DNA from 3 places in the Cryobacterium sp. TMB3-10 genome. Region 3 is predicted to be linked to each of the others. Evidence: predicted binding sites of a transcription regulator. Region 3 holds the regulator's gene; each other region holds the start of a gene.
What was found. The regulator LexA, encoded in region 3, represses DNA repair genes until DNA is damaged. The targets are predictions, from matches to a motif close to TCGAACANNTGTTCGA.

Region 1 (4,158 bases), on a different contig from region 3:
GTCGGTGTCGCTGAGTTCGAGCTCGTTGACCCGGGCGAACGACGTCTCAACCTGGTGAGCCGGGACCAGATCGGCGATCATCTCGCGGCCCGGACGGCCATGCTGCACGCCGGCGAAGAGCGCACCCAGACCCATTTCGTCGGCCCACTGCTGCCAGGACCGGTTCACGGCCTTGGTCGAGTCGACCAGGGTGCCGTCCATGTCGAAAAGTACACCCTGAAAAACCCGCCCGAGCACGGCGTGCGCCTCACTCTCGGCAGCAGGCTCCGGAACCGCCTGCAAAATGCTCTGGAGATCGGCCTCGATATCAGCGCCGGCCATCCTTTCGCCAATGGTGCCGGCCGAGTTTTCGGAGGTCGTCATGGTGATTCCTTTTTCCGAAGCACCTTCGTGGTCACAGTCATGCTTCTCCTTCGACCCTAACGAAGCCGGTTGGCGGGCGGTAATTGCACGAGTGCCGACAGGCTCACGCGACCGGCGGACTCTCAGGCGGTGCTCTACTCGTTCTGTCGTCGGGTTTTCGGGTCGTGGGCGCGGTGTTGGGGTGGTTTTCGCCAGGTTCCGGTGGGGTCGATCCAGTGGGGTGCTTTGACTTCGGGCATGCCCAGGACCATCCGGATTTTCCAGCCGCCGGCGTTGTCGATGCCGTGATGGTGGCGCCAGCACAGCAGCACCCCGTTCGAGACGTTGGTCGGGCCGCCGTGCTGCCACGGTGTCACATGGTGCACCTCGGTCCATTGCGGTGGGCAGGTACAGCCCGGAATGATGCAACCACCATCTCGGGCGGTGATCGCCCTACGTTGCAGCGGCGTGAAGCAGCGGACTGTGTCGCCGAGGGCGAGGACGGCGCCGGTGCCGCCGAAGAAGACCGGCCGGAAGCCGCCGTTGTCGACCATCTGGTTGATCGTCTTCATCGAGATCGGCCCCTCGACGCCGTCGATCCAGCCGACCCCGACCCCGGTGTGCAGGTCGTGCGCGTTCACGTGCACCATCACCGTCGGCGGTATCCCGCCCATGGTCGGGGTGCGGGGGTCTTGGGCGACCTGGACGAGGATGCCGCGAAGGATGTCGGCACGTTTCTGGCCGCCGTCGCGTTCGTCGAGGATCTCGCCGGGCACGAGTTCGCCGGCCTCGATGCGCTGCTGCTCGTCCGTGGACGGGAACGCGGGGGCGCTGCGGGCGGACTGGAAGGTGTTGAACAGGGTCTGCATGATGCCCTTGAGCTCCGGCGTCACCCCGCCGCGCAGCGGGTGCAACCCTTGGCTGAGTTTGCCGAACGAGAATGTGGATTTGGCTTCGAGGATCTCCGCGGTGGGCGCGGCCCCGTCCGGGTTCAACACCGCCTGCCACGTCGCCGCCATCTCCCGGATCCGGTCCGCCGGGAACGTGAACCCGGCCGAGTCGCCCAGGCGAGCGATCGGTCCCGTGCAGGCAGGCCCGGCACCGTCGGTGTCGGTGTGAGTGGCGGTGTTGGTGGCGGTGTTGGTGTCGCCGGGGCCGGGGGTGCGGCCGAATACCGACCCGGTCGCGGATTCCACCAGCTCGGCCTCACCGCCGTCCACCAGCGACTGGTCCGCGTCGAAGCGGCCGTGCACTTTGTAGTCAGCCAGGCCCTTCACGATGTTCTCGGCCGCGTCGATGCCGATCTCGCCGGCGGTCATTGCTGCGGCCACGAACGGGAACTCGGGCTCCAGGACCGTGCCGCCCAGCATCCGCGGGGAGACCTTCTCACCCAGGGCCACGCGTCGTTTCATCTCCGGCACCGACGTGCCGGTCAGCCCGATCAGCAGATCATTCTGGTGCGACGCCCCCAACCGCCAGGCCAACGACTCCGCGCCCAGCCCACTGCGGGACCGGTAACCCACCACGGTCGCGGTGGCCACCCGGGCGGCATCCACCGGCCGGCCGGTGCGCTCGACCATCTGTGTCAATGCGACCACCTCCGGGTCACTCAACGCGTTCACGTCGATGGAATCCATCACCGCCATCACCGTCCGGGCAGCATCATCCAACGCCTGGAGCTTCTGACCGAACGCACCGGTATGCGCGCGCTGCACCCCCGGCAGCTCGGCCGGATCCCGCCACTCGGGCCGCGGCTTGGAGCGGCCCCGACCAATCTGGCCGGGACGGGGCGAGCCTTTGGTGGGGCCAGCCGCAGTGTTCGTGGAAGTGTCGGTCGTGTCGGTGAAAATGGTGGCATCCAGTGCCGGGAGGGGATCCGGACCGGCCAGACCGGTGTTCCAGTCGTGCAGGTTCGACCCGGTGGGAGTCGTTCCCGTCGGTGCGGTGGAGCCATTATCCAGCTCGTCGTCCATACCCCCATTCTCTCACGAATCGCACCTATATGCGAGGAAATGTCAGAAAGTTCCGAAACGGATATCAAAAACATTTCCTAACTGCAGAGGATGGCTCGCGGGGTCTCGACAGGCTCGACCGACGGGGATGGGCGCGTTGTCGGGGACGGGTTGCGGGGTCTCGACACGCTCGACCGACGGGGATGGCGCGTTGTCGGGGACGGGGTGCGGGGTCTCGGCAAGCTCGACCGACGGGATGGGTGCGTTGTCGGGGACGGGTGCGGGGCTGGTTCGACGAGGCCAGCACGGCGTCGACGGCGGTTCAGGGCACCCCCCGAACAGGAATCCCGCGCGCGGCGGCTGCTGCGGAGTTCCACGGGACATGGTCGGACGAGATGGCTACGCTGAGTTCATGAACCTTCCTCCCGTCGCCGCCCGGAAGCCCACGCGGCGTATCCACCACAACGATGTGTTCGTCGACAATTACGAGTGGATGCGCGACAAGGACGCCCCGGAGGTCATCGCGCACCTCACTGCCGAGAACGCATACACGGATTCCCGCACCAGCCATCTTGAGCTGCTGCAGGAGCAGATCTTCGAGGAGATCAAGGACCGCACCCAGGAGACCGACCTCAGCGTTCCGGTGCGCCGTGGGCAGTGGTGGCACTACACCCGCTCGGTGGAGGGACAGGAATACGGCATCCACTGCCGCGCGCCCATCTCGGGTCCGGATGACTGGACTCCCCCGGTCATCGAACCGGCGACCGGCACAGACGCGACCGGCACCGACTCGACCGGCGCACACACGGGTGACGCCGCCCCCGGCCTGCCCGGCGAGCAGGTGCTGCTTGACGACAACGCCGAGGCCGCGGGCCACGACTTCTACTCCCTCGGCAGCTTCGACGTGAGCGACGACGGCAGCACCCTGCTCTACGCCGTCGATATCGAGGGCGACGAGCGCTACACGGTGCGGATACGCACCATCGCCACGGGCGAGAACCTGGCCGACGAAATCCCGAACACCAGCGCCGGCGCGCTCTTCGACCCGAGCGGCCGATACGTGTTCTACACGACCGTCGATGACGCCTGGCGCCCCGATACGGTTTGGCGCCACGAGGTCGGCACCTCGGTCGAGGCTGACGTGACGGTGTTCACCGAGCCCGACGAGCGTTTCTGGGTGGGCGTCGGCCGTTCGCGCAGCAACCGATACCTCATGATCGAGGCCGGCTCCAGCGTCACCAGCGAGACCTTCCTTCTTGACGCCGCCGACCCCACCGGCGAGTTCACGGTGGTCTGGCCGCGGCGCGACAACGTGGAGTACGACGTGGAGCACGCCGTCATCGACGGCGAAGACCGCCTGCTGATCGTGCACAACCACAACGCTGTGAACTTCGAGCTCGTCAGCGTGCCGGCCGCCGATCCGAAGGACCCGGGCCGGGTGGTGCTGCCGCACAGCGAGCGCATCCGCCTGGAAAGCGTCGACGCGTTCCGCGACTTCGTGGTGGTCGAATACCGCAAAGACGGCCTCACCCGGGTGGCCTACGCCACCAAACGCGGCGGCGGCCTCACCGAGATCACCTTTGACGAGGAACTCTTCTCGGTGGGCACCGGCGGCAACCCCGAATGGAACCAGCCGACCATCCGTCTGGGCTACACAAGCTTTGTGACCCCTTCGACGGTCTACGACTACGTGGTCGCCACCGGCGAGCTGCGCCTGCTCAAGCAGCAGCCGGTGCTCGGCCACTACGACCCGACCCTGTTCGAACAGCGCCGCGAATGGGCCGTTGCCGCCGACGGCACCCGGGTACCCATCTCCATCGTCTACCGTTCCGACCTCGTCGAGCCCGGCGTCCCGGCCCCCACC
Region 2 (4,158 bases), on a different contig from region 3:
AATCGGGCGGGGAGCTACACGCTCACCGCGACGTCGGGGACCCTCGCGGCGGGGGTCAGCCCCGGTGTCACGATCGCTCCGTAGTCGTGGAATAGCGGAGTTCGCCCGAACCCGCCCGACTAGAACGGCGGATCGTCGGGCAGGTCGCTTGTCCGCGGCCGTGCCGATGTCGCCGGTGGTTCGGGTGTGGGGGCCAGTGTGGGTGGTGGCCCGAGGGTGGTTTCCGGGTAGGTGCGGTGGGTTTCCCCGGCCGGGGAGGTCCAGCGCAGCACCCCGCCGGGTTCTTGCACCACGGCCCAGAGGGTTTGGTGTTTGAGCCGGTGGTGGGCGCGGCAGAGGTGGGCCAGATTGTCGTAGTCGGTCGGTCCGCCGTGTTCCCGGGCGATGGTGTGGTCGATATCGCTGCGGGAGGCGGGCCGGGTGCAGCCCGGGAAGCGGCAGGTGCCGTCCCGCAGCGCAACCCAACGGCGCATATCAGCGGGGGCTGTGTAGTGTTCTTTTCCGACCGAAAGCACGGCCCCGGTCTCCGGGTGGGTGAGTATCCGAATGAAGCTGGGGCAGCCGGCAGCGATCTCCCGGGCGGTGTCGGCCGGGATCGGCCCGTACCCTTCCAGGAATCCCGGTTCCATGGTTCGGCCCATCAGGGTGAAGACCGGGACGGTGACCATCACGCTGCCGCGGATGCCGCCGCCGGTGCCGGCGGGGGTGACCCCGTCCAGGACCAGGTCGGCCATCGCGTCGGCGCAGATCTGGCCGATCGTGCGCCGGTCCATCTCGGGAATCGACGCGTCGTGTCGTTCTAAGGCCTGGGTGGTTTCGACGATGCTGGTCAACATGTCGAGTGCGGCCTGGGTTTGCACCGCGGTGCCGTACCAGGTCAGAGTGCCCATGCCATCGGCCCGACCCTCCCACCAGACCCCGCGTTCGGCAACCGCGGCGGTGGCCCGATGGGTCAGGGTCTCCGGGTGCGCCCGCTCCCGCATCCGCCGGGCCTTCACCGCGAGCTTGCCGACCGTGAGGTCTTTCGCCACGGGCAGCAACCTCGCTTCGAACTCGGCGGCCTCCTCGAGCGGGAGGAAACTGAGCTGCTCCATCAACACCTGGCCATGCCGGTAACTGATCTCGCCGGAACTCATCGCCGTCAAAGTGGCCTGCATCGGGCCGGCGAACAAGGAGGATTCACCGATCAGGTTCTCCGCGGTGCGATCGGCCAGGCGCAGCGAGCAGGCGACCTCGGTCGTGATCGTGCGGCGGGCGATCTCCTGGTCCTCCCACGCCGGGATCTTCCGCGGGCTGGCGTCGGCGTCGGCGAGGACCGGCCCGCGCACCGACTCGGCGGCGTAGTCGGGGTTGAGCAGTTTCGCGGTGGCCGGGTCGGAACTCCACCGCTGCAGGTCCGCCAGCGCGCGAGCCCGCTTGGCGGTCGCCTTCGCGATGCTGCGGTGGGCCTTCCTGGCCGTGGCTACCTTCCGCGCGAGGGTGGCTTGGGCCTGTTCCTGCAGGGTGCGGCGGCGCCGGCGGGCGTGCGCCGCTGCGCCGGCATCGGGGGCTGCTTCAGAGTTGGGATTCGGGCTGGGATTGGGTCCGCCCGCGCTGTCGCGGGCGTCGTGACCCGGGTCCTCCGGGTCGGTCGGGAACCGCTCTGCTGGGCTGCTCATACCCCGATAATTGCACCGACCACCGCCACTCCAGCCCCTTCAGAACCGGGTGGGGAAAGGCACTCAAACCGGCCGCCTGTGGAGGAGCCGCGGACCCGGACGCATCGACGGTCCCTTCGCTCGCTAACATGTCCCGCCACCCTCGAAATCGCCAAGAGCGACGATCACCCGTTCGATCAGCAACGACCTTCCATGAAGGGTCAAACGGGTATTAGCGTGGGGCATGAGAACCTCCGTGTTCGTGGCGACTTTGACATCTCCCCAAGAACCGGAGGTTCTCCCCTTTTTAACCCCGAATGTCACCAACCTGTCGGCTCAGTACAGCTAGGTCCCGCAGCCTTGCTGCCCTGACTTCCCAGTCAAAATCACAGGTGGAACGCTGTTTGGTGGTGATGCTCGACTGCTCTTGTCCAGTTTTGAGAAGACCCGGTCCTTTTGCGTCAAAACGGGTCGCGACTCCAAGCCGATCGGGTGGTGGCGTGCACAAACCTTCAAGATGCTCCCTAAGCGGTGGACGTAGCGTCGATGCTGCTGGGATGGCGATCTGTTCGAAGGCGTGTAGCACCTCCTCGGGCGGGAATGCCGGTGTTGCTGAGCGCTCACACGCGTTTAGCCCCGCTGACTGCGCCAAGGGTAAAGCCGCCCGAACCAACGTGAACTGACCGACGAGGCGGGTGCCTCATTGATCATAGAACTGAGGTGCTCTGGTTGACGAGGATGGGAAGCCGAGCTTGGAGGCCTTCCTGCGGCTGGTGAGACTCTCGTCGTCCAATGGTCGGCCTGGGGTCTGCCGAAACACCGCGGAGCGGTCGCGAATGTAAGTTTACAGTCGAGCAGACTGGAGCACGGCGAGCGTCAGAACAAGGTTCTTGCGCCCGTTTCGGTGAGGGCAACGCGACCAAAACTTCGCGAGAGGACGCGCCTCTGGCGCTGCCGATCGCAACAACACGCTGAAGAATAACCTTCTACGCGGATGGGGAGCGCCCTTGTCACCCAACTGATGGTCACGGCTCGTGGTTGGCATCCGCTGTCGGTTGGCATAACGGCAGACGGACCGGACCACGACGATCGCCTTCACTAGCCTTCGTAGATTTATTGACCCACTAGGCTCACCCCAACGGTGAATGCAGGGGGGGAAATTTCGCCCGCAACTTAGCCGGTAGTGATCGACTCATCAAATGAAAGAGGAACATCATGGTAAACGGAGCTTTGGCATTAGGCAGTTCACAATCATCACCCACTGACACTTCAGCCAGACGGATTCCCGTCTTGATTGTGGCCTTGGTCGCGGCGCTGGCCCTGGCCCTAGGTCTCGGCCTGCCGCAATCAGCGAGCGCGGCAATCCAGCCCAACGTCAGCGCACTCGATAACATGGCTTCAGACTTGCAATCCTATGCGAATAGGATCGCGACAGGAAGTACCCCACAGGCAAACAGGGAAGAAGCCATCCGACAGGCGAATAACACTCTCGAGTTACTTGCCGGGACCGTGCCAGCTGGATCAGCAGGAGTGCAGCAGGCTGCCGCTCAATTTCGGGACTATGCGCAAAAAGGTAATAGAGCGAAGGCCGCAGCAGTTTTGAACTTGGTCGCGAAGAAGGTTTTTGCACTCACCGCGATCTACCGTCAAGGTGACACCCGCGCGGGTTTCGCTTGGTCCTAACGTAACCTAATTCGGCGAAGCGCCCCCAAACTGATGCGAGGGGGCGCTTCGTCACCTGAGGCAGCAAACTAGACAGTGTTCAGTCGCAGCCCGAACTGCCGAGACGGTGGGAAACTAATCCACCAAAATTTTACGGGATGCGAGAATTCGTTTTCGCTGGTACTAGGCCAGACGCGGGACGGCGGCGAGCAGCGCACGGGTATAGGGATGCGCCGGCCTGGTGAAGACCTCGGCGGCGGTGCCGGTCTCGACGATCCGGCCGTCGTTCATCACGGCGACGTGGTCACTGACGTGCTGGATCACGCCAAGGTCGTGGGAGATGAACAGAAGGCTCAACGACAGCTCACGCTGCAGCTCGTCGAGCAGGTCGAGGACCTGGGCCTGCACACTCACATCGAGCGCCGAAACGGGTTCGTCACAGATCAGGATCCGGGGGCTGGAGGCCAGGGCCCGGGCAATGCCCACCCGCTGGCGTTGCCCGCCAGAGAGGTCGGTGGGCCGGCGATCCAACAGGGTCTCGGCCAGGCCGACATCGTCAAGAAGTGCGGACACGCGGGCGGCCGTGGCGCGGCGCCCCGCCGAACCACCTCCGGTGCTGCTCCCGGCGGTGGCGGCGACGGCATGGCGGAGGATCTCGCGCACGCTCAGCCGGGGGTCGAATGATCCCAGCACGTCCTGGTAGACCGCGCCGACCAGGGGCCGCCTGGCCCGGCGGTCGCGTTCGGGCAACGTGCTCCACGCCTCGCCGAGCAGGCGCACTTCACCGGTGTCGGCGGCCGTGAGCGCGAGGGCGAGCCTGGCGGTGGTGGTCTTGCCGGAGCCGGACTCGCCCACGATG
Region 3 (4,158 bases):
CCTGGCCCAGGACGATGCCGATGTCCTCGACGGTGTGGTGCACATCGATCTCGATGTCGCCCTTGGCGTGCACGGTGAGATCGGTCAGCGAGTGCTTCGCGAACGCCGTGAGCAGGTGGTCGTAGAACGGCACGCTGGTGTGGATGTCGCTCACCCCGGTGCCGTCGAGGTTGATCGAGAGGTCGATGCTCGATTCGCTCGTTTCGCGCTGCAGGTGGGCACGGCGAGGCGAGGGCGTGACGTTGCTCATGGCGTTAGTTTATTCGGCTATCGGGCGGAGCCGTGCGATGGCGGCCAGGAACGCGCTCGTCTCGGCTTCGGTGCCGGCCGAGACCCGGAGGTGGCCGGGGATACCGACGTCGCGGATCAGGATGCCTTCGGCCAGGAGCGCTTGGAAGATCGCGTGCGGGTCGGAGACTCCGCCGAATAACACGAAGTTGCTTCCGCTGCGCAGTGGGCTGAAGCCGAGGTTCGTCAGTTCGGTCACCAGGCGATCGCGTTGCACCCGGATGTCGTCGACCATGGCGAGCATCTCACCGGTGTGGGCGAGCGCGGCCACGGCCGCCGCCTGGGTGAGGGCGGACAGGTGGTAGGGCAGCCGGACCAGGCGTAGCGCATCCGTGACAGCCGGGTCGGCGGCCAGGTAGCCCAGCCGCACGCCGGCGAAAGCGAAGGCCTTGCTCATGGTCCGGGACACGAGCAGGCGCTCCCGGCCGGGCAGCAGGGTGAGGGCGCTGTCGGTGCCGTCCGGTGCGAACTCGGCGTAGGCCTCGTCGACGACAACGATGCCGGGGGTGGCGTCGTAGACGGCCGCGATGGTCTCCAGCGACAACGGGGTGCCGGTCGGGTTGTTCGGTGAGCAGAGGAAGACGATGTCGGGCGAGGTTTCCTCCACCCAGCGGGCGGCGGTCTCCGGCGAAAGTTCGTAGTCGGCGTCGCGGCCGCCGGGGATCCAGCGGGTATCGGTGCCGGAGGCGAGGATCGAGTACATCGAGTAGGTCGGCGCGTAGCCGAGCAGCGACCGGCCCGGCCCACCGAAGGCCTGCAGAACCTGCTGCAGAACCTCGTTGGAACCGTTGGCGGCCCAGATGTTGTCGCGGGTGAGACCGTGACCGAGGTAGCCCGCGAGGGCGTCGCGCAGCGGGCTGAATTCCCGGTCGGGGTACCGGTTGACGGTGAGGATCGCCTCGGCCAGGGCCTCCGCGATGTCGGCGGCGACCGCGGGCGGGATCGGGTGGGTGTTCTCGTTGACGTTCAACGCCACCGGCACGTGCAGCTGGGGTGCTCCGTAAGGGGTTTGTCCGCGGAGGTTGGCACGCAGGGGCAGGTCGTCGAGGCTGGTCACCCGAACAAGCTTAGTTGCGCCCGCGGCCGACCCCTCGTATCCGAGGCGGGGCGGGGCGAGCAGCTCCGGGCTGATCGGCTCCGGGCTGAGCGGCTCGGGCTGAGCGGCTCAGTAGTCGGCGGGAAGGGCGAGGCGCTGGCCGGGCTGCACGGCCTCGGAGGACAGCTGGTTGAGGTTGACGATGTCGATGATCACGTCGCGCGGGTCTTGTCCGGGGGCGACAGACTCGGCCAGCTGCCAGAGCGACTGGCCGGCCTCAATGGTGACGTAGTCGAACGCGGCCGCGCCGATACCCGCGCTGCCCTCTGCCGCGGCCATGCCGCCGTTGACGGCGATGCCGATGACGCCGAGTACCAGGGGCACTGCGGCGAGGGCCGTGAAAACGGCCCGCCCGCGGCGGGTCAGCCGCAGGTGTGTGGTGGGCGGGGTGGCCGGGCTGTGGTTGTCCGGTGCTGCATATGCTGCGCTCATGTCAAACCTCCTGGTAACGCATCTGGCCCTCGGCCGGGAGGGCCAGATGCGAATCTATGTTCCGAATATATCTTCGAGTGTTCGAACAATCAACCCTGTTTCCGGATATTATGGAGACAGATTCCGCAACACACTCGAATGCATGTCTACGAACCGCTGCTCTGTGGCTACAGTTTCGATCGGGTAGCTGCACTCAAACAGACACCACCGACATTGCTGCCCGAGCCCGAGAAGTATGAGCTCGACGAGCACCAGCCCGGCGAGCACGAGCCCCACCAGCACCAGCCCGAACCGACTAACCAGAGGAGCGTCAACGTGGCACAACAGAGCACACCTCGGGACAAGGGCGGCACGCGACGCCGCAAGAGCCTGAGCGACAAACAGCGCGCGGTGATGGACGTCATCCAGCGTTCGGTGCGCGACCGCGGTTACCCGCCGAGCATGCGCGAGATCGGCGACGCCGTTGGTCTGTCCTCGTTGTCGAGCGTGACCCACCAGCTGCACCAGCTCGAGCTGAGCGGGTACCTGCGGCGCGACCCGCACCGGCCGCGCGCACTCGAGGTGCTCATCGAGCTGCCTCAGTCCTCAGAGGAGGTCACGCCAGGCGCCGCCGATGACTACCAGTCCGGCATCCAGGTGGGTGATGCGGCGATGGTGCCGCTCGTCGGCCGCATCGCCGCCGGTATCCCGATCATGGCCGACCAGCAGATCGACGAGATCTTCCCGCTCCCCCGCCAACTGGTGGGCAAGGGCGAGCTGTTCATGCTCAAGGTCGTCGGTGATTCGATGATCGACGCCGCCATCTGCGATGGCGACTGGGTGGTCATCCGCCAGCAGAAGACCGCGGAGAACGGCGAGATCGTCGCCGCCATGCTCGACGGCGAAGCCACGGTGAAGGTGCTGCGACAGCGCGACGGCCACACCTGGCTGCTCCCCCGCAACACCAACTTCGAGCCGATCCTGGGTGACTTCGCCGAGGTCCTCGGCAAGGTCGTCGCGGTGTTGCGTTCGGTCTAGATCCGCAACGCTCCAGGCACACAACAGGCCCGACCCCGCGAGGGGTCGGGCCTTCGTGTTGTGCCGGCGTAGTCAGGGCGGGCCAGGTCAGACCAGCGTCGCCCGAACTGCGCGGGTGGCATCGACGATGTTGCGCAGGGACTCTACGGTCTCCGCATACCCGCGGGTCTTCAGTCCGCAGTCCGGGTTCACCCAGACCTGGCGAGCGGGGATCGATTGCAGGGCCCGCTCGAGAAGTTCGGTGATCTCGGCCACACCGGGCACCCGCGGCGAGTGGATGTCGTAGACGCCCGGGCCGATGCCGTGGTCGAAGCCACTGGTCTGCAGGTCGGCGACGACCTCCATCTTCGACCGAGCGGCCTCGATGCTGGTCACGTCGGCGTCCAGGTTGCGGATCGCGTCGATGACGACCCCGAACTCCGAGTAGCAGAGGTGGGTGTGGATCTGGGTCTGGTCGGCGACCCCCGCGGTAGCGAGCCTGAACGACCCGACCGACCAATCCAGGTAGTCGGCGTGGTCCTTCTTCTTCAGGGGCAGCAGCTCGCGCAGCGCGGGCTCGTCGACCTGCACCACCCGGATACCGGCCGCCTCGAGGTCACCGATCTCGTCGCGCAGCGCGAGCGCCACTTGCCGGGCGGTCTCCCCCAGCGGCTGGTCGTCGCGCACGAACGACCAGGCCAGGATGGTGACCGGTCCGGTGAGCATCCCCTTGACCGGCTTCTCGGTGAGGGTCTGGGTGTAGCTGGACCACTCCACGGTGATGGGCGCCGGCCGCCGGACGTCGCCCCACAGGATCGACGGACGGGTGCACCGGCTGCCGTAGGACTGCACCCAGCCGTTCTCGGTGACGGTGAAGCCATCGAGGTTCTCGGCGAAGTACTGCACCATGTCGTTGCGCTCGGGTTCACCGTGCACGAGAACGTCGAGGCCGAGGTCTTCCTGCAGCTGCACGACCCGGCCGATCTCGGCGCGCATGAGCTCCTGGTAGTCGGCGGATGCGAGTTCACCCGAGACCAGGCGGGCGCGAGCGCGGCGGATATCGCTCGTCTGCGGGAACGAGCCGATGGTCGTGGTCGGCAGCGGGGGCAGGTCGAGCACGGCATCCTGAGCGGCCAGGCGGGCCTCGTAGTCGCCGCGGCTGAAGTCGGCCGGGGTGAGGGTGTCGAGGCGGGCGCGTACGGCTCCGTCACGCACGCCGGGCGAGACCCGGCGCGCCTCCAGCGACGCGGTGGCCGCGTCGAGATCGGCCTGCACGGCAGCCTGCCCCTCGGAGAGGCCGCGAGCGAGGGTGGCGACCTGACCGATCTTCTGGTCGGCGAACGCCA

Region 1: a site for LexA is predicted at 2,380-2,395, ahead of E3T22_RS02915 (HNH endonuclease signature motif containing protein). Genes of this name have one in related genera too.
Region 2: a site for LexA is predicted at 1,819-1,834, ahead of E3T22_RS10970 (HNH endonuclease signature motif containing protein). Genes of this name have one in related genera too.

Annotation. Positions count from the first base shown of each region.
Region 1 covers NZ_SOGH01000007.1:45,568-49,725, forward strand. Annotated here, with positions in the region: gene E3T22_RS02910 (HAD-IA family hydrolase) at 1-363, opposite strand, end outside; gene E3T22_RS02915 (HNH endonuclease signature motif containing protein) at 498-2,315, opposite strand; gene E3T22_RS02920 (S9 family peptidase) at 2,707-4,158, shown strand, end outside.
Region 2 covers NZ_SOGH01000020.1:611,025-615,182, reverse strand. Annotated here, with positions in the region: gene E3T22_RS10975 (hypothetical protein) at 1-84, shown strand, start outside; gene E3T22_RS10970 (HNH endonuclease signature motif containing protein) at 120-1,658, opposite strand; gene E3T22_RS10965 (hypothetical protein) at 2,853-3,320, shown strand; gene E3T22_RS10960 (ABC transporter ATP-binding protein) at 3,483-4,158, opposite strand, start outside.
Region 3 covers NZ_SOGH01000021.1:129,068-133,225, reverse strand. Annotated here, with positions in the region: gene hisB (imidazoleglycerol-phosphate dehydratase HisB) at 1-250, opposite strand, end outside; gene E3T22_RS12025 (histidinol-phosphate transaminase) at 260-1,345, opposite strand; gene E3T22_RS12020 (LysM peptidoglycan-binding domain-containing protein) at 1,454-1,816, opposite strand; gene lexA (transcriptional repressor LexA) at 2,132-2,833, shown strand; gene metE (5-methyltetrahydropteroyltriglutamate--homocysteine S-methyltransferase) at 2,921-4,158, opposite strand, start outside.